One region of the Streptomyces sp. NPDC014889 genome, then DNA from elsewhere that is predicted to be linked to it. Evidence: riboswitches for the same ligand, from Rfam matches in the RefSeq annotation. Region 1 holds a riboswitch; the other holds the start of a gene.
What was found. A riboswitch is a leader RNA that binds a small molecule or an ion and turns the genes downstream of it on or off. The one in region 1 is predicted to bind glycine.

Region 1 (15,629 bases):
CACCGCCGAACTACCTTTAGAGCTCCGGCTCCTGGGCAAACAGCCCGGGAGCCGGAGCTTTTTTGCGTTGGGGTAAAGTCAGGAGGCATCGTCGGTATCTTTCCCACAGGAGGCCCCCGGGTGGAGGTCCAGGAGACCCGTGTCCAGACAGACCGGGTCCTCACCATCCCGAACATCCTCAGCATGGCACGGCTCGTCGGCGTGCCCCTCTTCCTGTGGCTGATCCTCCGGCCGGAGTTCGGTGGCCCCAAGAGTGACGGCTGGGCCCTGCTGGTGCTCGCGTTCAGCGGGGTCAGCGACTACCTCGACGGCAAGCTCGCCCGGCGGTGGAACCAGGTCAGCAGCCTCGGCCGGCTGCTCGACCCCGCGGCCGACCGGCTCTACGTCCTCTCCACGCTCCTCGGCCTCACCTGGCGCGAGATTCTGCCGCTGTGGCTGACCGCTCTGCTCGTGGCCCGCGAATTGATGCTCCTGGTGGCCGTGGGAGTCCTCAGGAGGCACGGCTACCCGCCGCCGCAGGTGAACTTCCTGGGTAAGGCGGCGACGTTCAACCTGATGTATGCGTTCCCCTTGTTGCTGCTCAGTGACGGCAGCGGATGGATCGCGTCACTCGCGGCCATTTTCGGATGGGCGTTCGCAGGATGGGGTACAACGCTCTATTGGTGGGCAGGAGTCCTCTACGTGGTACAAGTCCGCCGTCTGGTACGTGCGGACGCCACGGCCGACTGAGTTCCCTCATCAAGGCAGCCGCGGGGGCTCCGATGGCCCGCCTGGGAAAAGTGCGGGACAATCAGAACGGGTGCAGTCGGCTAGATCGTCGTCTCTTGGAGGAGGACGCTTCCGACATGAAGGCCGTCGTGATGGCCGGAGGCGAAGGCACGCGCCTTCGCCCGATGACCTCGAGCATGCCCAAGCCGCTCCTGCCGGTGGTCAACCGGCCGATCATGGAGCATGTGCTGCGGCTGCTCAAAAGGCATGGGCTGAATGAGACCGTCGTCACAGTCCAGTTCCTGGCCTCGTTGGTCAAGAACTACTTTGGAGATGGTGAAGAGCTCGGAATGGAGCTCACCTATGCCAATGAGGAGAAGCCACTCGGAACCGCCGGAAGCGTCAAGAACGCCGAGGAGGCGTTGAAGGACGACGCGTTCCTCGTCATCTCCGGTGATGCCCTGACCGACTTCGACCTCACCCGGCTGATCGATTTCCACAAGGAAAAGGGCGCGATGGTGACCGTGTGTCTCACGCGCGTGCCCAATCCGCTGGAATTCGGAATCACCATCGTCGACGAAGAGGGCAAGGTCGAGCGCTTCCTGGAGAAGCCGACCTGGGGCCAGGTCTTCTCCGACACCGTGAACACGGGCATCTATGTGATGGAGCCCGAGGTGTTCAACTATGTCGACCCCGATGTCCCGGTCGACTGGTCCGGTGATGTCTTCCCACAGCTGATGAAGGAAGGCAAGCCGATCTACGGCTATATCGCCGAGGGCTACTGGGAGGACGTCGGCACCCACGAGAGCTATGTGAAGGCGCAGGCCGACGTCCTGGAGGGCAAGGTCGACGTCACGATCGACGGCTTCGAGATCTCCCCGGGAGTATGGGTCGCCGAGGGCGCCGAGGTGCACCCGGACGCCGAGCTGCGCGGGCCGCTCTACATCGGCGACTACGCCAAGGTGGAGGCCGGCGCCGAGATCCGCGAGCACACCGTCGTCGGCTCCAACGTCGTCGTGAAGAGCGGCGCCTTCCTGCACAAGGCCGTCGTGCACGACAACGTGTACATCGGCCAGCACAGCAACCTGCGCGGCTGTGTCGTCGGCAAGAACACCGACATCATGCGCGCGGCGCGGATCGAGGACGGCGCGGTCATCGGTGACGAGTGCCTGATCGGTGAAGAATCGATCGTGCAGGGCAATGTCCGGGTGTACCCGTTCAAGACCATCGAGGCCGGCGCCTTCGTCAACACCTCGGTCATCTGGGAGTCGCGGGGCCAGGCGCACCTCTTCGGGGCCCGCGGGGTGTCCGGAATCCTGAACGTGGAGATCACCCCCGAGCTCGCCGTGCGGCTCGCCGGCGCCTACGCGACCACGCTCAAGAAGGGCTCCACGGTCACCACGGCCCGCGACCACTCCCGGGGTGCCCGCGCGCTCAAGCGTGCGGTCATCTCGGCCCTCCAGGCCAGCGCCATCGACGTGCGGGACCTGGAGAACGTACCGCTGCCGGTGGCCCGGCAGCAGACCGCGCGGGGCAGCGCCGGCGGCATCATGATCCGGACCACGCCCGGGGTGCCGGACTCGGTCGACATCATGTTCTTCGACGGACAGGGCGCCGACCTGTCGCAGGGCAGCCAGCGCAAACTGGACCGGGTCTTCGCGCGCCAGGAGTACCGGCGTGCCTTCCCCGGCGAGATCGGTGACCTGTACTTCCCGTCCAGTGTCTTCGACTCGTACACCGGTTCGCTGCTGCGCGACGTCGACACCACCGGGATCACCGAGTCGGGCCTCAAGGTCGTCGTGGACGCCTCGAACGGCAGCGCCGGGCTCGTGCTGCCCAGCCTGCTCGGCAAGCTCGGTGTGGACTCGCTGACGATCAACCCGGGACTGAACGAGGCCCGGCCGACGGAGACCGCCGACATGCGCCGTGCGGGCATGGTGCGGCTCGGCGAGATAGTGGCGTCCTCCGGGGCCGCGTTCGGTGTGCGCTTCGACCCGGTGGGCGAGCGGCTGTCGCTCGTCGACGAGAGGGGCCGCATCATCGAGGACGACCGGGCGCTGCTGGTGATGCTCGACCTCATCGCCGCCGAGCGGCGCAGCGGCCGGGTCGCGCTGCCCGTCACTACCACGCGGATCGCCGAGCAGGTGGCCGCGTACCACGGCACCCAGGTGGAGTGGACGACGACCTCTCCCGACGACCTCACCCGGGTCGGCGGCGAGGAGGGGACGATCTTCGGCGGCGACGGCAAGGGCGGATTCATCGTCCCCGAGTTCAGCAGCGTCTACGACGGGACGGCGGCCTTCGTAAGGCTCATCGGCCTGGTCGCGCGCACCCAGCTCACCCTGAGCCAGATCGACGCCAGGATCCCGCGCGCCCACGTCCTCAAGCGTGATCTGGCAACGCCGTGGGCCGTCAAGGGTCTGGTGATGCGGCGGGTCGTCGAGGCGGCCGGAGACCGCTTCGTGGACACCACGGACGGGGTGCGGGTCGTGGAGACCGACGGCCGCTGGGTGATGGTCCTGCCCGATCCGGCCGAAGCCGTCACCCATCTGTGGGCCGAGGGACCCGACGACGCCTCCGCCCAGGCGCTGCTGGACGAGTGGGCGGCCGTCGTGGACAGCGCCGGCCGGTAGAACAGCAGGTGGACCAGCCGCTGGAGCAGTGCGGCGGCCGGGAAAACGGACAGCACGCGCGCGTGCCGGACAAGTGACCTCCAAGGGGGCCTGTCCGGCACGCCGGTGGGCCCATTCGGAGGTCACGGCCGCGTCGTGCGACGATGTGCGGCATGCCGCAGCATCCCCCCATTCGGAGCAACCCCGCGCGGCCCTCCCGACCGGACGCCTCCATGTCGTTGATCACCAACGTCATGGACCACAGCCTCGACGACGGTTACGCCGAGGCCGCCGCGCGGAAGAAGGCCGCGGGCGAGAGCGGCATGCCGAAAACCGTCCGGGCGAAGCTCGGCCTGGCGGGCGGGCTGGTGCTGGCCGCGCTCGTGGTGACCCTGGGAGCGGCCCAGGCGCGGGTGGCGGCCCCGGTCGTCGCCAAGGAGCGCCAGGAGCTGATCGACCGTATCGACAAGGAGACCGCGGCGGCCGACAAGCTCGAGGGCACGGTCGACGAGCTGCGCGACGACGTGAGCGCGCGGCAGCGCCAGGCGCTCCGGGACACCGGTGGCAACCCGCAGGCCGACCTGGTGAGCATGCTGGCGGGCGCCGGCGAGGTGTACGGCCCCGGTGTACGGCTCGTGGTGGACGACGCCAAGGAGGCCGGCACGAGCGCCGGCGGCGATCCGCGGGGGGCGTCGGGGTTCTCCGACACCGGCCGGGTGCGTGACCGGGACATGCAGCGGGTGGTGAACGGGCTGTGGCAGTCGGGTGCCGAGGCCGTCTCCATCAACGGGCAGCGGCTCACGGCCCTGTCGGCGATCAGGGCCGCGGGTGAGGCGATACTGGTCGACAACAAGCCACTGGTACCGCCGTACACGGTGCTCGCCGTGGGGGACGGGGAACGGCTCCGCGACCGGTTCCAGGACAGCCCCGACGGGCTGTACCTCCAGGCGCTGAAGGACAACTACGGCATCCGGGGCAGCATCTCCGTGGAGAGCGACATCCGGCTGGCCGCCGCACCGAGTGTGATCGTACGTACAGCACAGCCGAGCACTGAGAAGGGCACATCGTGATCGCCGTACTGGGCCTCGTCGTGGGAGTGGTGGCCGGCCTGTTGGTCCGGCCCGAGGTTCCGGCGGTCGTCGAGCCTTACCTGCCGATCGCCGTCGTCGCGGCGCTGGACGCCGTCTTCGGCGGACTGCGGGCCATGCTGGACGGCATCTTCGACGACAAGGTCTTCGTCGTGTCGTTCCTGTCCAACGTGGTCGTGGCCGCGCTGATCGTCTTCCTGGGTGACAAGTTGGGCGTGGGCGCCCAGCTGTCCACGGGTGTCGTGGTCGTCCTCGGTATCCGCATCTTCTCCAACGCCGCGGCGATCCGACGGCATGTGTTCCGGGCGTGAGAGTGATGAGCCAACAGGACGAACAGCCCGGGAACGGGCAGAACGACACCCGGCCCGAGCAGCAGCGGCTGCGTCAGGAGCTGCCCGAGGAGGTGCCGGCGCAGGCGGCCGCCGGTGAGAACCCGGGCGCCGAGAAGAGTTCCGAGCCGGCGCTGACCGGTCGCCGGCGGCTGGCCCAGGGGCTGTGGCCGCCGCGCTTCACCCGGGCCCAACTCGTCGTGGCACTGCTGCTGTTCGGCCTCGGCTTCGGACTCGCGGTCCAGGTCGCGTCCAACAGCAGCGGCGACAACGCGCTGCGCGGCGCCCGGCAGGAGGATCTCGTTCGCATTCTCGATGAACTGGATGACCGTACTCAGCGTCTTGAGGACGAGAAGCAGGGTCTGGAGAAGCAGCGCCAGGAGCTGGAGAACAGCTCGGACCAGGCCGAGGAGGCCCGCAGGCAGACGGCCGAGAAGGAGAAGCAACTCGGCATCCTCGCGGGCACGGTGGCCGCGCAGGGACCCGGCGTCACGATCACGATCGAGGACACGAAGGGAACGGTCCGGTCGAACATGCTGCTCGACGCGATACAGGAGCTGCGCGCGGCCGGTGCGGAGGCGATCGAGGTGAACGGTGTACGGGTGGTCGCGAGCACCTATCTGACCGATTCCGGCAAGAGCGTGGACGTCGACGGGAACAAGATCAACACTCCGTATCGTTTCAAGGTCATCGGCAAGCCGCAGGACCTCGAACCGGCGCTCAACATTCCTGGAGGCGTGGTGCAGACCCTGGAGAAGGAGCAGGCCACCGTGACCATCGACCGTTCGGACAAGATCATCGTGGATGCCTTGCGGGCGGCGAAGGCGCCTGACTACGCTCGGTCGTCCTCGCGGTGAACCGGCGGTGCATGGCGGTCGTCCGGCAGGGGCATGAGGTTGCGGGGGGTCGGCGCACCGATTGGGTGGTGCGTGGTGGAAACTGTCTGGTGGATACGGACGTTGTGAGGATGTCCGGGTCGACCGGTGTATGCAGTCAGGGTTCGTCCTGCCCCACGGGCGGGTCTGTTTCGGTCAAGGGGAATCGCCCGTGAAGTTGTTTGCGAAGTTGTTCGGCAAGAGCGCGCGAGAGGGCGGCGAGAACGCGACGGCCCGTCACCGCGCACAGCCCGACGCCGAGGGCCGGCGTCCGCTGTTCAGGGACCAGGTGGCTGGTCAGGGCGCGCCGTCGGTTGACCCTGCCCAGTCGGGCGGCATAGGTTTCGGGGAACCGTCGACCTCAGGTACGGCTGGAGGGTTCGCCGCCGGCCCGTACGCGTCCGATGCCCCCGCGGGGCAGCCGCGGCAGGAGGATCCGTCCATGTCCGTCCTGGTGTGCACGAGGTGCGGGAACCGCAACGCGGAGAACAGCCGCTTCTGTTCCAACTGCGGCGCGCCGCTGCGGCCCGGCGCGACGCCGGAGCGCTCGTCGGAGACGACCTCGACGATCTCCATCTCCGGTCTGGAGGCCTACGACGCCGAGGCCACCGGCCAGACGCCGATGCTGTCTCCCGAGGCGCAGGCGGCCGTCGACGCGCTCCCGCTGGGCTCGGCCCTGCTGGTGGTGCGCCGCGGACCGAACTCCGGCAGCCGCTTCCTCCTGGACGGCGAGCTGACCACGGCCGGGCGTCATCCGCAGAGCGACATCTTCCTGGACGACGTGACGGTCTCGCGTCGCCACGTGGAGTTCCGGCGCAACCCGGACGGCTCGTTCACGGTGGCCGACGTCGGCAGTCTGAACGGCACGTACGTCAACCGGGAGCCGATCGACCAGGTCGCTCTGTCCAACGGCGACGAGGTCCAGATCGGCAAGTACCGGCTGGTCTTCTACTCGAGCCGGCAGGGCGTCTGACCTGTCAGGGAAGGTCCATGCGTCAATCACCGAGCGGCGGCGCCGGGCACGGCGCCGCCGCCACGGACAGTGGGCTGAAGAGCATCGGCACGGTGCTGAACATGCTGCGCGGCGAGTTCCCCGAGGTCACCGTCTCCAAGATCCGTTTCCTGGAGTCGGAGGGTCTCGTCGAGCCGCGGCGCACCCCCTCGGGGTACCGCAAGTTCAGCACCGACGACGTCGAGCGGCTGGCCCTGGTCCTGCGGATGCAGCGTGACCACTACCTGCCGTTGAAGGTGATCCGCGAGTACCTGGACGCCATGGAGCGCGGCGAGGCGGTCCATCTGCCGGCGGTCGGCCGGCAGCGTGACGGCGGGTCCGTGCCGCAGCCGGCCGAGGCGCCGGCGGGAGCCCGGATCGGGCGGGACGAGTTGCTCGCCGCCGTCGGTATCGAGGAGGGGGAGCTCCAGGAGTGGGAGTCGTACGGGCTGCTCACTCCGCTGGCGGACGGGGCCTACGGCGCCGAGGCGGTGACCGTGGCCTCGCTCGTGTCCGAGCTGGGGCGTTTCGGGATCGAGCCGAGGCATCTGCGGGTGATGAAGGCGGCCGCCGACCGGGAGGCGGGGCTCGTCGACCAGGTGGTGGCGCCGCTGAGGCGGCACCGCAATCCGCAGACCAGGGCACATGCGGAGGCCCGCGCCAAGGAGCTTGCGGAACTCACGGTGCGACTTCACACGGTGCTGGTCCAGACCGCGCTCGGGCTGCGGCTGCCGTGAGCGGGCCGGAGACGGCCGGATCCTCCTCCCATGCCCGGCCCGACTACCCAAACGTCCCGGGCACCGCCTAGGGTTGCTGTGTGAACGAGCTCGATGTCGTAGGTGTCCGGGTCGAGATGCCCTCCAACCAACCGATCGTGCTCCTGCGTGAAGTGGGAGGCGACCGCTACCTCCCCATCTGGATCGGGCCAGGGGAGGCGACGGCGATCGCCTTCGCCCAGCAGGGCATGGCGCCCGCGCGACCGCTGACCCACGACCTGTTCAAGGACGTGCTGGAGGCGGTCGGCCAGGAACTCACGGAAGTGCGCATCACGGACCTGCGTGAAGGCGTCTTCTACGCCGAGCTGGTGTTCGCCAGCGGTGTCGAAGTGAGCGCCCGGCCGTCCGACGCCATAGCGCTGGCCCTGCGCACCGGGACGCCGATCTTCGGCAGTGACACGGTGCTGGACGACGCCGGGATCGCGATCCCGGACGAGCAGGAGGACGAGGTGGAGAAGTTCCGCGAGTTCCTCGACCAGATCTCGCCGGAGGACTTCGGCAGCAGCAGCCAGTGAAGTGCCCGCATGAGCCATGGGAGACCGCCCCGCGTCCTCCCTCCGAAGCATTCGGATAGCCTTTCCCGGCGACGGGGTACGCGAAACCACTCTTAGGGTGATTATCACTCGGCGTGCCGAGTGTGGCGATCGTTGACGCACCCCTGGTGACTGCCTACCGTCGAGGAGGCAGGTCAAGGACGGAGGTCGGCGTGAGAAGCAGCGGCGACGGTACGGCTGGGGGTGCCCCCGGACGCAATGCCGGGGGAAGCGGTCCGTACCCTCCCCCGGGCTCTCGGATCCGACCGAGCGGGGGGTATCCCCCTCTCGATGGCGTGGCCGGTCGTGCTCCGCAGCGACCGACGGCGGTGCCGAGCAGCGGAGGGGCGGCGGTCATGACGACCGAGCAGATCGGCTACCGCGGTCCGACGGCCTGCGCGGCCGCCGGTATCACCTACCGGCAACTGGACTACTGGGCGCGGACCGGGCTGGTCGAGCCGAGTGTGCGGCCCGCCCACGGGTCCGGCACGCAGCGCCTCTACAGCTTCCGGGACGTGGTCGTCCTGAAGATCGTCAAGCGGTTCCTCGACACCGGCGTGTCGCTGCAGAACATCCGTACCGCCGTCCAGCATCTGCGCGAGTGCGGTTTCCGTGACCTGGAGCGGATGACGCTGATGAGCGACGGCGCCACGGTGTACGAGTGCACGTCGCCCGACGAGGTGCACGCCCTGCTCCAGGGCGGCCAGGGCATCTTCGGCATCGCCGTCGGCGTGGTGTGGCGCGATGTGGAGAGCGCGCTGTCGCAACTGCACGGCGAGCGCATCGACACCGGGGAGACGCTCGTGGGACCCAACCCGCGCGACGAGTTGGCACGGCGGCGCAACCGGGCCGTCTGAGCCGCCCCTCGGGCGGCTGCGGCCGCCCGGACCACCGGCCGACAGGCGACCCGGCCCGGTCCGTCCGGGGCGTTGTCAGTGGTGTGGTGCAGCATCGTAGATGTGAGAACCGCACCCACGATCCTCCATCTCGACATGGATGCCTTCTTCGCCTCCGCGGAGCAGGCGTCCAAGCCGAGCCTGCGCGGGAAGGCCGTGGTCGTGGGCGGTCTTGGACCGCGCGGGGTGGTGGCCACGGCGTCGTACGAGGCGCGTGTCTTCGGCGTCCACTCCGCGATGCCGATGGCCCAGGCGCGGCGGCTGGCACCGAACGCCGCGTACCTCGTGCCGCGCTTCGCCTTCTACCGCTCCATCAGCGAACGGGTGATGGGCCTGCTGCGGTCGCTGTCGCCGCTGGTGGAGCCGCTGAGCCTGGACGAGGCGTTCGTGGACCTGGAGGCCGGGGGAGCCGCCTGGGACGCGGAGTCCGCCCGGCTGGCGGGGATCAGGCTGCGCGCCGACATCCGGGCCGTCACGGGGCTGACGGGGTCCGTGGGGCTGGCCGCGTCCAAGATGCTCGCCAAGATCGGCTCCGAGCAGGCCAAGCCCGACGGTCTGGTGCTCATCCGGCCCGGCACCGAGCGGGCCCTGCTCGGACCGCTGACCGTGCGGACCCTGCCGGGCGTGGGCCCGGCCACGGGCGACCATCTGCGGCGGGCCGGGATCCACACCGTCGAGGAGCTCGCCGAGGCCGGTGAGGACGAACTCGTACGGCTGCTCGGCAAAGCGCACGGGCACGCGCTGTACGCGATGGCGCTGGCCCACGACGAGCGTCCCGTCGTCGCCGAGCGCGAGGCGAAGTCGGTCTCCGTCGAGGACACCTACGACGTGGACATCCACGACCGCGTCCGGGTCGCCCTGGAGGTGCAGCGGCTCGCCGACCGCTGCGTACGGCGGCTGCGCGAGGCCGGTCTGTCGGGGCGCACCATCGTGCTGAAGGTGCGCCGCTACGACTTCTCCACCCTGACCCGCTCCGAGACCCTGCGCGGACCCACCGACGACCCGGCGGTGATACGCGAGGCGGCCGCCCGGCTGCTGGACTCCGTGGACACCACCGGCGGCGTACGACTGCTCGGCGTGGGCGTGTCCGGGCTCGCCGACTACACCCAGGAGGACCTGTTCGCGCAGGCGGCGGGCGCGCGGGCCGCGGACACGGAGGCGGAGGGCGCCGAGGAGCGGCCCGAGGAACCTGCCGAGCAGCAGCCGGCGCCCACCGAGCGACGGTGGCCGTCAGGCCACGACGTGCGGCACGCCGAGTACGGTCACGGATGGGTGCAGGGCAGCGGTCTCGGCCGCGTCACCGTCCGCTTCGAGACCCCCGGCTCCGCGCCGGGCCGGGTACGCACCTTCCCTCTGGACGACCCGGACCTGGAACCGGCCGAACCCCTTCCGCTGGTTCCTCTGCTCCCTCCGGGTCCCGAGGTTCCTCCGGCTCAGCTCTCGTCCGGGCCCGAGCCGGAGCCCGCCAGTTTGCCGAAGTGGTGGTCCGGAACGGCCGGGGGAGGGGCCACGTCCAAGCCGTAGTGGTGGTAGAGCTGCAGTTCCTGCTCGGGGGACAGATGGCGGCCCACGCCGAAGTCGGGGGCCTCCTTGATCAGCGAGCGGTCGAAGGGGACGCGGAGGGCGCCCTCGACCAGTTCGCTGGGTTCCAGGGGGACGAAGGCGTCCCGGGAGAACAGGCCGGTGCGTATCGCCGCCCACTCGGGTACTCCGGTGGCGTCATCGAGGTAGACCTCGTCCACCGTGCCGATCTTGTGGCCGTTGCGGTCGAACGCCTTGCGGCCGATCAGGTTGCGCGGATCGATCTCCGTCTGCACTGTCCCTCCACATGGTCGCAACTCATCCGTAAGCACTACAAAAGAGCACATTCAGCATGGCGGCCACTCGAAGGCCCGTGCGGCTGCCCCGCTGGTACTCTGGGCAACGGCTGCTGACCCCGTGCGGGAGAGCCCTCCGGCACCACCGGGGGCGCCGAAGGAGCAAATCCTCCCCGGAATCTCTCAGGCCCACGTACCGCACGGACGAGGTCACTCTGGAAAGCAGAGCGGGTGTCGACGGCTTCCGCTCTCACCGACGGTGAAAACCGGAGCCCTCGGGCGGCCCGGTGAAACTCTCAGGTTGAGATGACAGAGGGGGAGGCCGTCGGGGCACCCGTGCCGTGGTGTCCCTCGAAGGTCGTGACAGACCAGGAGGCCTCCGCAATGACCGCCCAGCGCATTCCGCTCTCCGAGCTCGAACAGGGCATCCCCTTCGAACAGCGCCACATCGGGCCCGACCAGGAGGCGCGGGCGAAGATGCTCGCGCAGGTCGGCTACGGCTCGCTCGACGAGCTCACCGCCGCCGCGGTGCCCGACGTGATCAAGAACGCCGACGCCCTCGACCTGCCGGGCGCGCGCACCGAGGCCGAGGTGCTGGCCGAGCTGCGCACCCTCGCCGACCGCAACCAGGTCCTCGGCTCGATGATCGGACTCGGCTACTACGGGACCTTCACTCCGCCGGTCATCCTGCGCAACGTCATGGAGAACCCGGCCTGGTACACGGCCTACACCCCCTACCAGCCGGAGATCTCCCAGGGCCGCCTCGAGGCGCTGCTGAACTTCCAGACCGTGGTCGCCGACCTGGCCGGTCTGCCGACCTCCGGCGCGTCCCTGCTCGACGAGGGCACCGCCGCGGCCGAGGCCATGTCGCTGTCCCGGCGCATGGGCAAGAACAAGAAGGGCCTGTTCCTGGTCGACGCGGACGCGCTGCCGCAGACCATCGCGGTCATCCGGACCCGTGCCGAGCCGACCGGGGTCGAGGTCGTCGTCGCCGACCTCGGCGCGGGCATCCCCGCCGAGATCGCCGAGCGCGAGATCAACGGCGTGCTCCTGCAGTACCCGGGCGCCTCGGGCGCCGTGCGCGACCTCAAGCCCGTCATCGACCAGGCGCACGAGCTGGGCGCCCTGGTCACCGTCGCCGCCGACCTGCTCGCGCTCACCCTGCTGAAGTCGCCCGGCGAGCTCGGTGCGGACATCGCCGTCGGCACCACCCAGCGCTTCGGCGTGCCGATGGGCTTCGGCGGCCCGCACGCCGGCTACATGGCGGTGCGCGAGAAGTTCGCGCGCAGCCTGCCCGGCCGCCTGGTCGGCGTCTCCGTCGACGCCGACGGCAACAAGGCCTACCGCCTCGCCCTGCAGACCCGTGAGCAGCACATCCGCCGCGAGAAGGCCACCAGCAACATCTGCACCGCCCAGGTGCTGCTCGCCGTCATGGCCGGCATGTACGCGGTCTACCACGGCCCCGAGGGCCTGCGGGACATCGCGCTGCGCACCCACCGCTACGCCACGGTCCTCGCCGAGGGCCTCGCCGCGGGCGGTTTCGAGGTCGTGCACGGCGCGTTCTTCGACACGCTGACCGTCAAGGCCGAGGGGCGGGCCGCCGAGGTCGTCGCCGCGGCCCGCGAGGGCGGTGTGAACCTGCGCCTCGTCGACGCCGACCACGTCTCCATCGCCTGCGACGAGACCACCAACCGGGACCGGCTGCGCGCCGTGTGGGCCGCCTTCGGTGTCGGGGGCGACATCGAGGCGCTGGACGCGGCGGCCGGGGACGCGCTGCCCGAGGCGCTGCTGCGCGCCGACGCCTACCTCACCCACCCCGTCTTCCAGCAGTACCGGTCCGAGACCGCGATGCTGCGCTACCTTCGCCGCCTGTCCGACCGTGACTACGCGCTCGACCGCGGCATGATCCCGCTGGGCTCGTGCACCATGAAGCTCAACGCGACGACCGAGATGGAGCCGGTCACCTGGCCGGAGTTCGGGCAGCTGCACCCGTTCGTGCCCGCCGAGCAGGCGGAGGGCTACCTCACGCTCATCCGTGAGCTGGAGGAACGTCTCGCCGAGGTCACCGGCTACGACAAGGTCTCCCTCCAGCCCAACGCCGGCTCCCAGGGCGAGCTGGCCGGTCTGCTCGCCGTGCGCGGCTACCACCGGGCCAACGGCGACGAGCAGCGCACCATCTGCCTCATCCCGTCCTCCGCGCACGGCACCAACGCCGCCAGCGCCGTGATGGCCGGCATGAAGGTCGTCGTCGTCAAGACCGCCGAGGACGGCGAGGTCGACGTCGAGGACCTGCGGGCGAAGATCGAGCAGTACGGCGAGCAGCTGGCCGTGCTGATGATCACCTACCCGTCCACGCACGGCGTGTTCGAGGAGCACGTCGCCGACATCTGCGCACAGGTCCACGAGGCCGGCGGCCAGGTGTACGTCGACGGCGCCAACCTCAACGCCCTGGTGGGCCTCGCCAAGCCGGGCCACTTCGGCGGCGACGTCTCCCACCTGAACCTGCACAAGACGTTCTGCATCCCGCACGGCGGCGGCGGTCCCGGCGTCGGCCCGGTCGGCGTGCGCTCCCACCTGGCGCCGTACCTGCCCAACCACCCGCTGCAGCCCGGCGCCGGCCCGGAGACCGGGGTCGGCCCGATCTCGGCCGCGCCGTGGGGTTCGGCCGGCATCCTGCCGATCTCCTGGGCCTACGTCCGCCTGATGGGCGGCGAGGGCCTCAAGCGGGCCACGCAGGTGGCCGTGCTCAGCGCCAACTACGTGGCCAAGCGCCTGGAGCCGCACTACCCGGTGCTCTACACCGGTCCCGGCGGCCTGGTCGCCCACGAGTGCATCATCGACCTGCGCCCGCTGACCAAGGCGACCGGCGTGACCGTGGACGACGTGGCCAAGCGGCTGATCGACTACGGCTTCCACGCGCCGACGATGTCGTTCCCGGTGGCCGGCACGCTGATGATCGAGCCGACCGAGTCGGAGGACCTGGCCGAGTTGGACCGGTTCTGCGACGCGATGATCGCGATCCGCGCCGAGATCGAGAAGGTCGGTGCCGGCCAGTGGGCCGAGGACGACAACCCGCTGCGCGGCGCCCCGCACACCGCCGCCGCGCTCGGCGGGCAGTGGGAGCACGGCTACACCCGTGAGGAGGCCGTCTTCCCGGCCGGGGTCTCGGCGGCCGACAAGTACTGGCCGCCGGTGCGCCGCATCGACCAGGCCTTCGGCGACCGCAACCTCGTCTGCTCCTGCCCCCCGCTGGACGCGTACGAGGACTGAGTGAGCGGTTCGTGGGCTCCCGTCCGACCCGGGCGGGAGCCCACGGGCTTTTCCCGCCGTGTCACACGGTGGCCAGGGACACCTCGGTCGACTTGATCAGGGCGGTGACGCGCGTGCCCTCCGCCAGGCCGAGTTCCGCGGCGGCATCCGTGGTGATCGCGGCGGTCAGCTCGCCGCCCTCCACACCGACCCGGACGGACGCCATGGCCGCGCCGAGGGTGATCCGGCTGACGGTGCCCGGCAGCCGGTTGCGGATGGACAGGCCCTCCACCGGCCCGGTGGCCAGGGACACCTCCGTCGACTTCACCAGGGCGCGCACGGCGGTGCCCTCGGTCAGCCGCAGGTCCTCGACGGCGTCCCGGGTGATCGCGGAAGTGAGCTGTCCGCCTCCGTCCAGGCGCACATGAACGAGGGCCATCGCCTCGCCGGGAGTGACGGAGGTGACCGTGCCGGGCAACTGGTTGCGGATGCTCAGGCTCATGGGGGGTGCCTCGCGGGGGTGGGGGGACGTGATGATCACCCACCGTAGGGCGGCCGGTGCCTCAAGCCGGGTAGGCGTGGGTCTGCGTCGCCTTGACGGTCGCCCAGACCGCCGCGCCCGGGTGCAGGTCGAGTTCGGCGGCCGCGACCGTCGTCAGGTCCGCGGTGAGGGCGAGCTCGCCCGTCAGGTCGGCGCGGATCTGGTCACCGTGGGTCTCCAGACCGGCGACCTCGCAGTGCCACAGGTTGCGCGCGCTGGAGCCGGAGGGGCGGTCCCGGAAGAGAGTGACCGCACTCGGCGGGAAGGCCACGAACACCGCTCCCGACAGCTCCTCCGCGATGGTGACGGCGGGACCGGACGCGAGACGGACGGTGTGGCCCTCCGCCTCCCCGCGGTAGAGGTTCAGACCCACCAGTTGCGCGACGTAGTCGGTGCGCGGACGGCGGGCGATCTCCGACGGGGTGCCCTCCTGCACGACACGGCCGTGCTCGACGACGACCAGCCGGTCGGCCAGCACCATCGCGTCCAGCGGGTCATGGGTGACCAGGACCGCGACGGCCTCGAACTCGGCGAGGTGCCGGCGCAGCTGGGCGCGGACCTCGAGACGGGTACGGGCGTCGAGGGCGGCGAGCGGTTCGTCGAGCAGCAGCAACCGGGGCCCGGTGGCCAGGGCGCGGGCCAGGGCCACCCGCTGCGCCTGGCCGCCCGAGAGGCGGCGGGGCTTGGCGCCGGCGTGGTCGGCCAGGCCCATCCGGTCCAGCCAGCGCGCCGCCTGCGCGCGGGCCTCGGCCCTGGACGCGCCCCGGCAGCGCGGTCCGAAGGCCACGTTGTCCAGGGCCGACAGATGCGGGAACAGCAGGTAGTCCTGGAAGACCACACCGACCGGGCGTGCCTCGGGCGGCGTGCGGTCCAGCGCGGCGCCGTCCAGGCGCAGATGGCCGCCGGTGAGCGGCACCAGGCCCGCCAGGGCGCGCAGCGCCGTCGTCTTCCCGGCGCCGTTCGGGCCGAGCAGCGCCACCACCTCGCCCGGGGCGGCGGTGAGCGCGACGTCGAGGCGGAAGGCGCCGCGGTCGACGACGAGGCGGGCGTCCAGGCCCTCCCCGGGCGCGCCCCCGGAACGCACGCCGGCCGGGGTCCGGTCGATGTCGGTCATGAGATGAACGTCCTGGATACGGGGCGGGTCGGGATCGGCGGCGGCGTCATCACGAGGCCGTCATCCAGCGGTCCCGCAGACCCGCCAGTACGGCGATCGA
Region 2 (15,629 bases), on a different contig from region 1:
CGGCGAGCCCGAACCAGGCCCGCATCTCCCCCTTGCCGGAGGGCGCGCCGAGCGCCCAGCCGAGGGTGGCGGGGTCCAGCTTGAGCATCAGGCGGTCGGTGATGGCCGAGCTGCCGGGTACGGGCGCCGGGACGCCGGGGGCGTCCTGGGGGCCGAAGCACTGCTCCAGGGGCGGGATCGCGGGCGGCTTCGCCGAGGTGCGCACGTCGTCGGGCAGGGCGCCGAGGTCGCCGTAGGAGGCCAGGACGCGGATGCGCTCCACCTCGCGGCCGTCGTCGTCGCGCTGGAAGAGGGAGGCCTGGCCGGTCGACAGGGTGCGGCCGGCGCGGACCACGTCCGTGCGGACGACCGCGGGGCCGGGCCGGGAGGCGGTCAGGTAGTGGGCCGAGACCGTGAACGGGTCCGGGTGCGGCAGGGCGTCCGCGAGCGCGCGGCCGAGGACGGCCAGCAGATAGCCGCCGTTGACGGCGTTGATGATCGTCCAGCCGGCGGAGAGGTCGATGCCGTAGACGCCGGGCTCGCTCCGGGTGACCGCGGTGTCCCGGTCGAACTCGCTGTCGCCGATCGTGGCCCGCGCGGCGGTGACTGCTTCTGACATGGGTGAACGGTACAACAGGGCGCTACTAAGCGGTAGCTTTCACCCGTGTGCTGGTATGACGACCAGCTCGCGGGGTGAAAGGGAGGCAATTTCTCGGTAAGTGCCCGTACTTGCCCGTAACCCGGAGGCCCTGTTCACCCTCTATCGGGACATGAGCCTCACCGGGACTCCGTTCCTGTACACCACCGTCGCGCTGGCCGTGGTCGCGCTGGCCCTGCCGTTCGCCCTGTGGACGCGGCTGAGGGGCCCCAGGGTGCTGCGTACCGCCCTGCGGGCGCTGATGCTGCTGTTCGCCCAGGCCACGGCCATCAGCCTGGTCTTCGTGCTGGTGAACAACGCCAACAGCCTGTACGACAACTGGGCCGACCTGATCGGCACGGGCAACCATGTGCAGCAGGCCGCCAACCTGGGCGCCGACGGCACCGGAGGCATCGCCTACCGGAAGCTTCCCAGGGTCGCGCAGAAGTTCGCCCCGGCCGACGGGCCCGGGACGCGCGCGTCCGGAGGGGTCAGGGTCACCCAGCTCAGGGGCCGGGTCTCCGGGGTGAACGCCGAGGTCTACGTGTGGCTGCCGCCGCAGTACGACGACCCCGCCTACAAGAACCGGAAGTTCCCGGTGGTCGAGCTGCTGTCGGGCTACCCGGGTTCGGCGAAGGCCTGGTTCGGCTCCCTGAAGGTGCACCAGCAACTGGAGCCGCTGATGCGCAGCGGTCAGGTCGCGCCGTTCATACTGGTGGCGCCGCGCACCAACCTGATCGCCAAGATCGACACGGGCTGCGCCAACATCCCGGGCACCGTGAACGCGGACACCTGGCTGAGCATCGACGTACCGAAGATGATCACGGACAACTTCCGTGCCGCGCCGGCCCCGGACGGCTGGGCCACCGCCGGCTACTCGGCCGGGGCGCACTGCGCGACCAAGCTCGCCGTCGCCCACCCCGACCGCTACCGCGCCGCGGTGAGCCTGTCCGGGTACAACGACCCGATCGGCGAACGCAATTCGCTCGCCAACCAGAACATGGCGCTGCGGCGCGCGAACAACCCCTACGTCCTGCTGAAGAACTACCGCGTCCCGCCGCGCGTCGCGCTCTACCTCTCGGGCCAGAGCGGCGACGGGTACCAGGCGGGCGTCGCGCTGGAACGGATCGCGAAGCCGCCGACGACCGTGCACGTGGTCTTCGTGCCGCGCAGCGCGGGCGGCCACAGCATGGCGCTGTGGCGTCCGCAGGTCCCGGCGGCGTTCCGCTGGCTGACCGCGGAGCTGGGGCAGCGGCCGCCCCACCGCCTCCACACGGCCCTCACTCCTCCCGTACCGTCGACCGGCGGTTCCAGGCCCGCGGAGCTCGCCAGTGGTACCGCATCGCGAGCAGCCGCAGAACGAAGGCGGTGACCACGGCGAGACCGCTGGTGAGCGGGTTCAGCGCGTCGTAGTGGATGCACAGCACCACCATGGTGGCGCCGACGATCGCCGGGACCGCGTACAGGTCGCGGTCCCAGCGCAGCAGCGACGGCACCTCGTTGGCGAGCACGTCCCGCAGCACACCGCCGCCCACGGCGGTCGCCATGCCGAGCGTCGCCGACGCGGTGAGGTTCAGCCCGTAGGCGTACGCCTTCGTCGTACCCGCCACGCAGAACAGGCCGAGGCCGGCCGCGTCGAACACCAGCACCGCGGTCTGGATGCGCTCCATGTGCGGATGCAGGAAGAAGACCACGAGCGTGGCGAGCAGCGGGGTGAGGAAGTACCCGAGGTCGGTGAAGGCGGCCGGGGGCACGGCCCCGATGACGATGTCACGGAACAGCCCGCCGCCCAGCGCGGTGACCTCGGCGAGGACGGCGATGCCGAAGACGTCGAAGTTCTTGCGGACGGCCAGCAGCGCGCCGGAGATGGCGAAGACGAAGATGCCGACCACGTCGAGCGTGTGCTGCACGGAGGGACTGAACAGTTGCTGAGGCACGCCACATTGTCACCCGGGCCCGGTTCGCCCCCGGACACGGCGAAGCGGGAGAGTGCGACGGCCGGGTCCACCGGCCGGGCACTCTCCCGCTCGATCACGTACGCGGCTTCACCGCGTCACGCCGTCTACTTCCCGGCCGGCTCCTGGCCGGCGGAGTCCTCGGTGCCGGACTCCGGGGATTCGGCGGTCCCGGCGTCCGCGGCCGTCTCGGCGACCTCCGCGGCCACCGCGGCCGACGTCGCCGCCGACTCCGCCAGGACCTCGTCGGCGACCAGTTCCGCGGCCGCCTTGGCGGCCGTGAGCAGCACGGTGTCCTGCGGAGCCTGGTCCTCGAAGTTCTCCGGGTGGTGGCAGGCCACCCGCTGACCGGGCCTCAGCTCCTTGAGCGGCGGCTCGGTCGTACGGCAGATCTCCGTCGCCTTCCAGCACCGGGTGTGGAAGCGGCAGCCGCTCGGCGGGGAGATCGGCGAGGGCACGTCGCCGCGCAGCAGGATCCGCTCGCTCTTGCCGCCCTGACGCTTCGGGTCCGGGATCGGCACCGCCGACATCAGCGCCTTGGTGTACGGGTGCATCGGCGCCTGGTACAGCGAGGTGCGGTCGGCGAGTTCGACGATCTTGCCGAGGTACATCACCGCGATCCGGTCCGAGACGTGCCGGACGACCGAGAGGTCGTGCGCGATGATCACGTAGGTCAGGCCCAGCTCCTCCTGGAGGTCGTCCATGAGGTTGACCACCTGGGCCTGGATGGAGACGTCCAGGGCGGAGACCGGCTCGTCCGCCACCACCAGCTTCGGCTTGAGCGCGAGCGCCCGGGCGATGCCGATGCGCTGGCGCTGACCGCCGGAGAACTCGTGCGGGTAGCGGTTGAAGTGCTCGGGGCTGAGGCCGACCAGCTCCAGCAGCCGCTGGACCTCCTTCTTCACCCCGCCCTCGGGCTCCACGCCCTGGAGCCGGAAGGGCGCCGAGACGATCGAGCCGATGGTGTGGCGGGGGTTCAGGGAGCCGTACGGGTCCTGGAAGATCATCTGGATGTCGCGGCGCAGCGGGCGCATCTTCCCGGCGTTCAGCCGCGTGATGTCCTGGCCCTCGAAGGTGATCGTGCCGCTGGTCGGGTCCTGGAGGCGGGTGATGACCCGGCCCATGGTCGACTTGCCGCAGCCCGACTCGCCGACGACGCCCAGAGTCTCGCCCTTGCGCACCTCGAAGTCGATGCCGTCGACGGCCTTCACCGCGCCGACCTGCCGCTGCAGAATCCCCTTCTTGATGGGGAAGTGCTTGGTCAGGCCCTCGACCTTGAGCAGGACCCCGTCGGCAGCGTCCGTCTTCTTCGTCTCACTCACAGCTTCGGCGCAATCTCTTCGGTCCAGATCCGCGTGCGGTCCTCAGCCGAGAGGTGGCAGGCGGACCAGTGTCCGGTGTCCACCAGCTCCAGCTCCGGACGCACCGTGCGGGTGACGTTCCCCTTGGGGATGTCCGCGTACGGGCACCGCGGGTGGAAGGCACAACCGGACGGGACGTTGATGAGGCTCGGCGGCTGGCCCTTGACCGGGATGAGCCGCTCTGAGGTCTCGCGGTCGATGCGCGGCATCGAGCCGAGCAGCCCCCAGGTGTACGGGTGCTGCGGCCGCTCGAAGATCTCGTCGACCGGGCCGCGCTCCACGCACCGGCCGCCGTACATCACCAGCACGTCGTCGGCGATCTCGGCGACCACGCCGAGGTCGTGCGTGATGATGATGACCGCGGAACCGAACTCCTTCTGGAGGTCGCGGATCAGGTCGAGGATCTGCGCCTGGACGGTGACGTCGAGCGCGGTGGTCGGCTCGTCCGCGATGAGCAGCTCGGGGTTGTTGACCAGCGCCATGGCGATCATGGCGCGCTGGCGCATACCGCCGGAGAACTCGTGCGGGTAGCCGTCGACGCGCTTGTGCGGCTCGGGGATGCCGACCCGGTCGAGCATCTCGATGGCCCGGGTGCGGGCGACCTTCTTGCTCACCTTGTGGTGCACCCGGTAGGCCTCGACGATCTGGTCGCCGACCTTGTAGTACGGGTGCATCGCGGACAGCGGGTCCTGGAAGATCATCGCCATCTCCCGGCCGCGCAGCTTGCGCACCTCGTCCGGGTCGGCGTTGACCAGTTCCTTGCCGTCCAGCCAGATCTCGCCGGACATCTGGACGTTCTTGCCGCGGGCGCCGAGCCGGTGCAGGCCCATGATCGCGAGCGAGGTGACCGACTTGCCGGAGCCGGACTCGCCGACGACGGAGAGCGTCTTGCCCTTCTCCAGCTTGAAGTTCAGCCCGTCGACGGACTTGACCAGGCCGTCGTCGGTCGGGAAGTGCACCTTCAGGTCGCGGACCTCGAGGAAGGCCGTCGGGGCCTTGGCGGTGGCGGCCGGCTCGCCCACGGCGGCGCCTGTCTTGGAGAGTTCGGTCATGAGAGCCTCACCCGCGGGTCGGCGGCGGCGTACAGCAGGTCCACCAGAAGATTTGCGATCACGACGAAGAACGCGGCGAGCATGGTCACGCCGAGGATCTTGGGCAGGTCGTTGTCGGTGATGCCCTGCACCGCGTACTGGCCGACTCCGTGCAGCGAGAACACGGTCTCCGTGATCAGCGCACCGCCGAGCAGCAGGCCGATGTCCATGCCGAAGACGGTGATGATCGGGGTGAGCGCGGCCCGCAGCCCGTGCCGGACCACGACTGTGCTCTCGCCCAGGCCCTTGGCCCGGGCGGTGCGGATGAAGTCCTCGTTCATCGTCTCCAGCATGCCCGAGCGGGTGAGCCGCGCGTAGATGGCGGAGTAGAGCAGTGCCAGGGAACACCACGCGGGGAAGAGCGTGTTGGCCCACTGGGCGGGGTTCTCGGTGAACGGGACGTAGGTGCGTCCGAAGATCGGCCACTGGTAGGTGAAGAGCAGGATCGCCAGGTTGCCCGTGAAGAACATGGGCAGGGAGACACCGGCGAGCGCGACACCCATGAAGGTGCGGTCGAAGATGGAACGCGGCTTGAGGGCGGAGATGACGCCGACCGTCACGCCGGAGAGCAGCCACAGGGCGGCCGCACCCGAGGCCAGTGAGAACGTCACCGGCATACGGGAGGTCAGCTCGGGCCAGACCGCCTCATGGGTCTTGAAGGAGTAGCCGAAGCACGGCGCGTCGCAGTGCACCGAGGTGGGGCCCAGGTCATAGGTGGCGCCGGCCACGATCCCCTTGATGAAGTGCCAGTACTGGACGTAAAGGGGCTGGTCCAGACCGAGGTTGTGCTTGACCGCGATGATGTCGGCCTTGGAGGGGCTCTTGCCGATGTACTGCTGCGCCAGCTGGTCAGCGGACTGACCGGCGAGCCGCGGCAGCAGGAAGAAGATGGCGAAGGTGACCGCGGAGACGACCAGCAGCAGGATCACTGCTGCGAACGTCCGGCGGAGGATGTACGAGATCACGGGGCCGGCGCCGATGCCCGCGGGCTGTAAAGCCCGCGGGCACCAATGCCTTCACCTGCCTTCCGGGGCTGCTACTTCGTGGTGCCGATGTTGAGGTAGTCGTACTGACCGCTCCAGGCCGCCGAGGAAACCAGGTTCGTGGCGTTCTGCGGGCGGGCCAACAGGACCTTGAAGTAGGTCAGCGGGACGATCACGGCGTCGTCCATGGTCTTCTTGTCGATCTGCGCGTACAGGGCGTTGCGCGCGGCGTCGTCCTGCGTCGCGATCGCCTTGGAGAGCAGGCCGTTGACTTCCTTGCTGTCGTACTGCGACAGGTTGGTGTTACCGGACTGGCTGATGGCCTCGCCGTTCAGGATCTGCTGCAGGAAGCCGTAGCCCGAGGGCCAGTCGGCACCCCACTGCATCATCATCAGACCGATGTTCTGCTTCTTCGTGACCTTCGGGACACCCGCGTAGTCGGTGAAGTACTTGCCCGACGGGTACTGCTTGAGGGTGGCCTTGATGCCGACCTTCTGCAGCGAGTTGATGATCGCCGTGGCGGCGTCGATCTCCTGCTGGCGGTCGGAGCGGGCCGAGATGTTCGTCGTGATCGACGTCTTGCCGCAGGCCTTCAGGTGCTCCTTGGCCTTGGCCACGTCGCCCTTGTTGTCCGCGGTCGCGTAGACGTCCGACTTCTCGTAGCCGGTGATGTCCGGCGGCAGGACGGTGGAGGCGATCTCACCGCGGATCGGGCCGCCCTCGGCGGTCTGCACCGAGGCCTTGTCGATCGCGTACTGCACGGCCTTGCGGCACTCGACGTTGTCGAACGGCGCGACCTTGGTGTTGATCGCCATGTAGACCAGGCGGCCACCGAAGGTGTTGTCCGTGTTGGCCCGCTTCTTCGGGTCGCTGAGGAGCTGCGCCTGGGTCGAGGCCTGGACACCCGTGCCGACGAGGTCGATCGCGTCGCCCGCGAGGACGTCCTTGTCGATCGTCTCCGGGTTGACCTTCATGTTGACGACGATCTTGTCCGGAAGCTGCGTGCGCAGCGAGTCCGTCTTCGCGTCCCAGTTCTCGTTGCGCACGAGGACGACCTGCTTGCCCTCGGAGTAGCTCTCGAACTTGTACGAGCCCGAGGACACGATGTTCTTGACGTAGTCGACGCCCTTGTCCTTGTCCTGAGGCACCGGAGCGGTCTCCGGGGCGGCGACCAGGTAGTCGAACTCCTGGAAGGCCTGCTTCAGGTGGAAGACGATGGTGGTGTCGTCCGGCGTCTCGATGGAGGACAGGCCCTTGGCGCTCTTGTCCTTGTAGGGGCCCTTGTACTTGTCGCCGCCCTTGAGGAGCTGCTGGAAGTAGTTGGGGCCGAGCGAGAGCACGTCACGCGCGAAGTTCGACCGCTCGACGGCGTACTTGACGTCCTTCGTGGTGATCGGCGTGCCGTCCTGGTACTTCAGACCCGAACGGATCTTGTACGTCCAGGTCTTGCCGCCGTCGCTCGGGGTGCCCTTGCCCTCGGCCAGGTCCGGGACGAGGGTGTTGCCCTCGGTGCCGGCGCCGGGCTTGAAGGTCATCAGCGGGCGGGCCCACAGCCGGCTGAGGTTGTACATGTACGCGTAGTACGTGTTGCCCGGGTCGAAGGAGTCCGGGACGTCGGACATCTCGTAGGTGAGGGTGCCGCCCTTCTTGCTGGAGGCGTTGACGACCCCCTTGGTCGCGGCGTCGGCCCCAGCCGATTTGGTGCCGTTGTCGTTCTTGTTGTCATCGGCCTTGCTGCAACCTGCGACAAGCAGGCTGACAGAGCCGATGGCCGCAACCGCGGCCAGCGCTGACCTTCGCATGATGGGCGGGTTCCCCTCCATTGTTCGGAAACTTGTTGGGCTCTCGGCAGCTGTAGTCAGCGGCTGCGCGGGTCGAGAGCGTCGCGGAGACCGTCGCCGAGCAGGTTGAACGCCAGGACGGTCACGAAGATGGCGAGCCCGGGCACGATCATGTACTGAGGGTCGACCTCGTAGAACGTGACCGCTTCCCGGAGCATGCCGCCCCAGGAGGCCTGCGGGGGCTGGATGCCGACGCCGAGGAAGCTGAGGGAGGCCTCGAAGAGGATGTTGGTCGGGATCAGGAGCGTCGAGTAGACGATGATCGGACCGACCAGGTTGGGCATCAGTTCCCGGAACAGGATGTACGGGCCCCGGGCGCCCATGCCCCGGGAGGCGTCCACGAACTCGCGCTCGCGCAGGGCGAGCGTCTGGCCGCGGACGATCCGGCCCAGGTAGGGCCAGTTGAAGAAGCCGATGATGAAGATCAGCACGCTGAGGTGCAGCGGCAGCCCGGTGAGGCCGAACGCGCCGCCCTGCAGGGTGGCGGAGATGGCGATCGCGAACAGCAGCAGCGGGAAGGCGAGGAAGGTGTCCATCAGACGGCTGATGATCGTGTCGACGCGCCCGCCGTAGTAGCCGGCCACGACGCCCATGATCGCCCCGATGACGTTGGACAGGATCGTCGCGCCGAACGCGACGACCAGCGACACCCAGGATCCCTCGAGGATGCGGGTGGCGATGTCACGGCCGAACTTCGGGTCCACGCCCAGCGGGTGGTCCGCGCTCATGCCGCCCCAGGCGCCGTTGGGCAGCGAGGTGTTGGGGTCGATCAGATCCTGGTTGAACGCGTTCGGGTCGAGCCCGAACACGGCCTGGATGGGACGCGAGAGGATCGCGAGCAGGATCAGCAGGAGCACGATGACGCCACCGGTGACCGCGACCTTGTCCTTCTTGAACCGGGTCCAGGCGATCTGTCCGAGGGAACGGCCCTCGATCCGCCCCTTGCCGGCACCAGCGAGCACAGCCTCCGGCTGCGTCTCGGCTGCCGCCCCGGTGGTCTCGATCGGTGCGGTCACAGTGACCTGACCCCTCTCGCCGGTGGTGACCGGCCTTTTCCCCGCCGCTGTGGACGGCTTTGGTTCGATTGCCTGCTGCGCGATGGCGGCAGACGGATGCGGCACGACTGTCCGGCGGATCCCCCGAATGGTTCGATCACAGGATCGAAGGCCCTGCATCCGCGAGGCGAGTCTTCAACGGGCCGGCGATCACTCGCCAGGGCTGACCGTGAATGGATGCGCAAACGTGATGCGGGTTGGGGGTTTCCGTTATCCGGACACAGGGTAGCGCCTCTCGAACGTGCTCCGCTCCACCCAACTGGCCGGATCACGGCACGACTTGGCCCCCCTGCGGAGATCACAAACCAGACGAACAGCGCTTTCTCGTCCGGTACCCGCGGACCGGATACGCCCTGCTCAGAGCCTTGCGGACGGCCTTTCCCGCACCGGGGGCACGACCCGCTCGGCGGGAGCTCCGGCACCGGTGAACGGACGTTCCGGCACGGCGCACCCCGGCCCGTCCCGGCGCGACGCAGCGGTCCTCACCAGCGTCTCGACACGGAAGTCCGGTCGCCCCGGCAACCGGACTTCCCGGCGCTTCGGGAGAGGGTCCCGGCGGGGCGTGGCGGCCACGGGCGGGGACCCGGCGCCGGTGTCCCGCCGACGCCCGGCGCCCTGACCGCTCGGCGCGGTCAGCATGGCGCGATACATCCACTCGGTCCAGGAAAGCGCCCGTGTCAGGGGCGGCGCCGGCGACCGGGATCGGGTGCGCGTTTCCGTCCGAACCGCTGGATGACGAACGCGCTCAGTAGGCCCACTGGTCGGGGCGGGGGTACCCGGCCGCCGGGGGTGCTTGGCTCTCGCGGTCGTAGAACGGGCGGGAGTTGGCGCGCAGCCACATCGCGACCGGGTCGTACTCGTCGGACATCGCGACCGTCGACACCGGCAGCCCGTCGGGGACGGCGCCGATGGACTGCTGCATCATCATCCGCACCGAGTCGACGGCCGGCGGCGAGGTGTCGTACACGTCGAGGCCGATGGCGAGGTACGGCGCCCCGAACGCGGGCTGCACCCAGGCGCGCCGCAACGAGCGCAGGGCCGGGGTGCGTTGGGCGTTCTGCGTGAGCAGCGCGTAGAACTTCGCTGCCTCGACGGCGGGTTCGGACAGGGAGAGCGGGCCCGCGGGCTGGCGGTCCAGGCCGGTGGCGATGCGGCGCAGGTCCAGCCAGGGGATGCCGACGCCGCCGCCCGGGGCGTGCGGGTTCAGCCAGAGGCCGTAGTGGTCGGGGTAGAGGGTGCGGGCCACGTCGAGACCGTCCACGACCTCGTACGAACGGTTCCAGCCGCTGGCCGACAGCTCCTGGGCGGAGGTCACGCAGGGCGCGTAGCCGTGCCCGTCGACCTCCATGTGGCCGTACTGGGCGTCGGGGGAGCCGGCCTGGCCGTGCCACAGCAGCATCCAGACCTGGCCGGAGGACGGGGTCGCCAGGGCGCGCAGCAGCGCCTCGTAGGCGTCGTAACGCCCGGGCGTCACCTGGCGCAGCGTCTGCTCGACCTGTCCGGCCGTGGTGCCGCTGGCGCTCACTTGTACCGCCCCTCCATACAACCGACGTTTCGACCGAGCCGTGGGTCCGGGTCCTGTCGTCACCTTCCCGCCGTCCGCCCGGCGGGCAGGCGGAAAGTGACGGCAGGGCTAGCTTAAGCCGCCGTCCGGCGGCCGGGGACTCGCCGTGCGCCGCCGACCGCGGATCGTGTGCGCTTCCCGCGTCCCCGGCCGGACTCAGTGGGCGTGCTGGTAGAAGGGGCGGACGTTCTCCCTCATCCAGTCCGCCACGGGATCCTGGGCCACGTCCAGGAGGACCAGGTTGACCGGCCACTTGGCCGGGTTCCCCGCCAGGGCGCGGCCCAGGGCGTCCAGGGGGCCGGCCTGCGGGTCGCCGTCCCACTGGGACAGTTCGACGCCTATGAACATGACCGGCTCGTCCGTCTCGACGACGGCCAGGCAGCGGCGGGCGGTGCTGACCACGCCGGTCGCGGCGAACTCGGCGCCGGCGGCGGCGAGGAAGTCCACCGGGTCGTCCTGCCAGTCCGGTTCGAAGAGGCGGACGCGGCCGCCGCCCGACGGGCCGTCCAGCGGGGTGTGCCCCGCCCGGCACAGTTCGGCCACGGCGGCCGGCGGCAGCGGGACGCCGACCACGCCGTCCGGGTTGAGCGCGATGCCGGCCTGCGGGGGCAGTCCGCGCGCGAACTCGAGGGCGGGCGCGACGGTGTACGCCATGTGCGGGCCCACGACCTGGCGGAACTGCTCCTCGGAGCTGAAGACCGGCACGTACGCCTGGCCGTCGATGTCCAGCGTGGGCAGGTCGAGCGGGCCGCTGCGCGGGCCGCCGCCGTTGGGCAGGGGCACCCAGAGGAAGCTGCGGCCGAGCACCTCGACGATCCGGCCGCCGGCGGACGGTACGCCGAGGGAGGCGGACAGCACCTCCTCCAGCTCGTTGCCGGGCCATCCGCCGTGCGGATGGGAGTGCGCCTGTGCCGGAAGGTCTGCGGAGAAGTCCGCCGGGAAGTCCATCTGCTACCGCCTGCTGTGAACCACTGCTGTGGCCGAAAGGCTATCGGGTACGCGCCCGAACCTCACGAAAACTCCCAGGCCCGCCCCTACCCGGCGAGTACCGTCACCGTCCCGGTGGCCGGCACGGCACGCACGGCGCCGGTACGGGTCCGGTGCGCCGGGCGGTCGCGCGGGGGCAAGCCGGAACACGCCCGGCGGGCGCGGACAGCGGGGCGGTGCGCGCACCACGCCGCGGCGTCGGCGGGCGGGCCCCCAGGCCCGGCGGGCGGACAGCGGGGGCAAGCCGGAACACACCCGGCGGGCGGGCAGCGGGGCGGTGCGTGCACCACGCCGCAGCATCGGCGGACGAGCCCCGGGCTCGGCGGGCGCGGACAGCGGCGCGGTACGTGCACACGCCGCGGCGTCCGCGGGCGGCCCCTGCCCGGTGGCCGGCGCCGTGGGCCGGGTCGGTGGCCGGCGTGCGGTGCCGTTCGCGGCTTTCGTGCTCCGGGCGGCGCGGCGGGCCGCCCTCAGGGGCCGAACTCGATGTGGTGCAGGTGTGTCGCCGCGGTGCGGTCCAGGAGGGTCGCCGAGCCGCAGCCGCTGGGGAGGGTGTCTCGTTCGAGGGTGCGGAGCAGGTCGGTCGTGGTGCGGCGGTGGCGGCGGAAGGCGTGGCGGGAGACGGCGCGGCCCCGGGCGAGCTGGCCGGTCAGGGCGATGGCGGGGGTGACGTCCAGCAGGACCAGGTGCAGGGTGGCGCCGCGGCGGCGGGCGGCGCGGGCGAGCCAGGCGCGTACCCAGCGCTGGGTGCCGCAGTCGTGGACCACGAGCGCCGCCCCGCAGCGCAGCGCGCGCCGGAGCGTCGCGAAGTGGGCGAGGCGGACCAGGGGGCGGTACAGCGCGTAGGGGAGGTGCGCGGCCAGGCGGGCGTCCCAGCGGTCGCGGGTGTCCTGGGAGTCGACGCGGACGCCGTGCACCGCGCGCCGCATCAGCGTGGACTTGCCGCTGCCGGGCAGGCCCGTGACCACGACGAGGTCGCGCGGGCCGAAGCGCAGCGTCCGCGGGCCACGGCCGGACCGGTCCCGCAGGTCGCGGACCAGGGGCGCGGAGGCCTCGGCCATCGCGTGCGCCGGCGTCGCGGTCACGGCTGTCGTGGACAAGGCCGTCACGGATAAGGCCGTCCTGCGCGTCGTCATCATTCCTCCCAGCGAACGTAAAGAGAAGGTAATGTGCGAGCGCCGCGTTTCCGTGCACGTACTGCCACAGGTCGGTCACGGATGCCGACCTGCCGCGAAGCGGGCCGGGCGTGCAATGATGTGCGCGCAACTGCATATCGGCCGCTTGAATCCGCGCGGGAGAGTCCCCAGCCGTCTCGCTGGGGCGCCGAAGGAGCAAGTACCTCCCTTGAATCTCTCAGGCACCGTTACCGCGCGGGCGAGGCACATCTGAAAAGCGGGCCGCTGGCGCAGTGGCTCCACCCAAGGTGCAAGCCGTGGTCCGTCCGTCCGACGGCGGTCATGGCGAACCTCTCAGGTTCCGATGACAGATGGGGAGGACACGATCCGTCCTCGCCTGTCATGCCTGGGAGACCGTCCGATGAGCAGTACCGAACCCGACCGACCCCGCCGCACCGCGCTCGACGCGCTGCACCGCTCGCTCGGCGCGACGATGACCGACTTCGCCGGCTGGGACATGCCGCTGCGCTACGGCTCGGAGCGCGACGAGCACATCGCCGTGCGGACGAAGGCCGGCCTCTTCGACCTGTCCCACATGGGCGAGATCACCGTCACCGGCCCGCAGGCCGTCGCGCTGCTGAACCACGCCCTGGTCGGCAATATCGCCACGGTCGGTCTCGGCCGGGCCCGCTACACCATGATCTGCCAGGCCGACGGCGGCATCCTGGACGACCTGATCGTCTACCGGCTCGGCGAGACCGAGTACATGGTCGTCGCCAACGCCTCCAACGCCCAGGTGGTGCTCGACGCGCTCACCGAGCGGGCGGCCGGCTTCGACGCCGAGGTCCGCGACGACCGGGACAACTACGCGCTGCTGGCCGTGCAGGGCCCCGAGTCCGCCGGCATCCTGAAGTCCCTCACCGACGCCGACCTGGACGGCCTGAAGTACTACGCCGGCCTCCCCGGCACGGTCGCCGGCGTCCCCGCCCTGATCGCGCGCACCGGCTACACCGGCGAGGACGGCTTCGAGCTGTTCGTGGCCCCGGGCGACGCGGAGAAGCTGTGGCAGGCGCTGACCGAGGCCGGCGCGGACGCGGGTCTCGTCCCCTGCGGTCTGTCCTGCCGGGACACGCTGCGCCTGGAGGCGGGCATGCCGCTGTACGGGCATGAGCTGTCGACCTCGCTGACCCCCTTCGACGCGGGCCTCGGCCGGGTGGTCAAGTTCGAGAAGGAGGGCGACTTCGTGGGCCGCGAGGCCCTGCTGGCCGCCGCCGAGCGCGCCGCCGCCGAACCGCCCCGGGTGCTCGTCGGCCTGGTCGCCGAGGGCCGCCGCGTCCCGCGCGCCGGGTACGCGGTCGTCGCTGGCGGCGAGGTGATCGGCGAGGTCACCTCCGGCGCCCCCTCCCCCACCCTGGGCAAGCCGATCGCCATGGCGTACGTCGACGCCGCGCACGCCGCTCCCGGCACGGCCGGTGTCGGTGTGGACATCCGGGGCAACCACGAGCCGTACGAGGTCGTGGCGCTGCCCTTCTACAAGCGGCAGAAGTGACAAAGCGGCGCGCGTGACACCGTCGTAGCCGTCACGGGGGCGACGTGAGGCACGTCACCCCTGGCCGCGCGCGCCTTTCGCCCTCCCCATTCATCACCATTGACCCGCGTACAGGAGAATTCTGGCCATGAACAACCCTCAGAATCTGCGCTACAGCAAGGAGCACGAGTGGCTGTCGCCCGTCGAGGACGGCGTGGCGACGATCGGCATCACGGAGTTCGCGGCCAACGCGCTCGGCGATGTCGTCTACGCCCAGCTCCCGGAGGTCGGCGACACGGTGGCCGCGGGCGAGACCTGCGGCGAGCTGGAGTCGACGAAGTCGGTGTCCGACCTGTACTCCCCCGTCAGCGGTGAGGTCACCGAGATCAACGAGGACGTGGTGAGCGACCCGTCGCTGGTGAACTCCGCGCCCTTCGAGGGCGGCTGGCTGTTCAAGGTGCGCCTGGCCGAGGAGCCCGCCGACCTGCTCACTGCCGACGAGTACGCCGCCGAGACGGCCGGCTGAGAATCGGACACACGCACATGACTGTTCTCAACACTCCCCTGCACGAGCTCGACCCGGACGTGGCCGCCGCGGTCGACGCCGAGCTGCACCGCCAGCAGTCCACGCTGGAGATGATCGCCTCCGAGAACTTCGCCCCGGTGGCGGTCATGGAGGCGCAGGGCTCGGTCCTCACCAACAAGTACGCCGAGGGCTACCCCGGCCGCCGCTACTACGGCGGCTGCGAGCACGTCGACGTGGTCGAGCAGATCGCCATCGACCGCATCAAGGAGCTGTTCGGCGCCGAGCACGCCAACGTGCAGCCGCACTCCGGCGCGCAGGCGAACGCGGCCGCGATGTTCGCGCTGCTCAAGCCCGGCGACACGATCATGGGTCTGAACCTCGCCCACGGCGGGCACCTGACCCACGGCATGAAGATCAACTTCTCCGGCAAGCTCTACGACGTCGTCGCCTACCACGTGGGCGAGGACGGCCGCGTCGACATGGCCGAGGTGGAGCGCCTGGCGAAGGAGTCCAAGCCGAAGCTGATCGTGGCCGGCTGGTCCGCCTACCCGCGGCAGCTCGACTTCGCCGCGTTCCGCCGGATCGCGGACGAGGTCGGCGCGTACCTCATGGTCGACATGGCGCACTTCGCCGGCCTGGTGGCCGCGGGCCTGCACCCGAACCCGGTGCCGCACGCCCACGTGGTCACCACCACCACCCACAAGACGCTGGGCGGCCCGCGCGGCGGTGTCATCCTGTCCACCGCCGAGCTGGCCAAGAAGATCAACTCCGCGGTGTTCCCCGGTCAGCAGGGCGGCCCGCTGGAGCACGTAATCGCCGCCAAGGCGGTGTCCTTCAAGGTCGCCGCGAGCGAGGAGTTCCGCGAGCGCCAGCGTCGTACCCTGGACGGCGCCCGCATCCTGGCCGAGCGCCTGGTCCAAGGCGACGTCCGGGCGGTCGGCGTGGACGTCCTGTCCGGCGGCACGGACGTGCACCTGGTCCTGGTGGACCTGCGCGACTCCGAGCTG

Region 2: another riboswitch for glycine. It lies ahead of gcvT (glycine cleavage system aminomethyltransferase GcvT); the one in region 1 lies ahead of gcvP (aminomethyl-transferring glycine dehydrogenase).

The regions. Positions count from the first base shown of each region.
Region 1 covers NZ_JBIBWH010000017.1:170,522-186,150, reverse strand. The annotation lists partial or broken rRNA gene rrf (5S ribosomal RNA) at 1-11, shown strand, start outside; gene ACF09J_RS30235 (CDP-alcohol phosphatidyltransferase family protein) at 121-729, shown strand; gene ACF09J_RS30230 (sugar phosphate nucleotidyltransferase) at 846-3,341, shown strand; gene ACF09J_RS30225 (DUF881 domain-containing protein) at 3,494-4,390, shown strand; gene ACF09J_RS30220 (small basic family protein) at 4,387-4,719, shown strand; gene ACF09J_RS30215 (DUF881 domain-containing protein) at 4,725-5,594, shown strand; gene ACF09J_RS30210 (FHA domain-containing protein) at 5,725-6,585, shown strand; gene ACF09J_RS30205 (MerR family transcriptional regulator) at 6,603-7,340, shown strand; gene ACF09J_RS30200 (bifunctional nuclease family protein) at 7,421-7,894, shown strand; gene ACF09J_RS30195 (MerR family transcriptional regulator) at 8,086-8,769, shown strand; gene ACF09J_RS30190 (DNA polymerase IV) at 8,872-10,332, shown strand; gene ACF09J_RS30185 (PRC-barrel domain-containing protein) at 10,242-10,625, opposite strand; glycine riboswitch at 10,740-10,834, shown strand; gene gcvP (aminomethyl-transferring glycine dehydrogenase) at 11,010-13,895, shown strand; gene ACF09J_RS30175 (molybdopterin-binding protein) at 13,957-14,376, opposite strand; gene ACF09J_RS30170 (ABC transporter ATP-binding protein) at 14,438-15,529, opposite strand; gene modB (molybdate ABC transporter permease subunit) at 15,579-15,629, opposite strand, start outside.
Region 2 covers NZ_JBIBWH010000011.1:40,463-56,091, reverse strand. The annotation lists gene ACF09J_RS22565 (thioesterase family protein) at 1-598, opposite strand, end outside; gene ACF09J_RS22560 (alpha/beta hydrolase) at 750-1,988, shown strand; gene ACF09J_RS22555 (trimeric intracellular cation channel family protein) at 1,897-2,553, opposite strand; gene ACF09J_RS22550 (ABC transporter ATP-binding protein) at 2,679-3,893, opposite strand; gene ACF09J_RS22545 (ABC transporter ATP-binding protein) at 3,890-4,984, opposite strand; gene ACF09J_RS22540 (ABC transporter permease) at 4,981-5,988, opposite strand; gene ACF09J_RS22535 (ABC transporter substrate-binding protein) at 6,060-7,829, opposite strand; gene ACF09J_RS22530 (ABC transporter permease) at 7,865-8,863, opposite strand; gene ACF09J_RS22525 (enhanced serine sensitivity protein SseB C-terminal domain-containing protein) at 9,648-10,427, opposite strand; gene ACF09J_RS22520 (enhanced serine sensitivity protein SseB) at 10,623-11,414, opposite strand; gene ACF09J_RS22515 (AAA family ATPase) at 11,924-12,589, opposite strand; glycine riboswitch at 12,736-12,832, shown strand; gene gcvT (glycine cleavage system aminomethyltransferase GcvT) at 12,990-14,117, shown strand; gene gcvH (glycine cleavage system protein GcvH) at 14,245-14,622, shown strand; gene glyA (serine hydroxymethyltransferase) at 14,640-15,629, shown strand, end outside.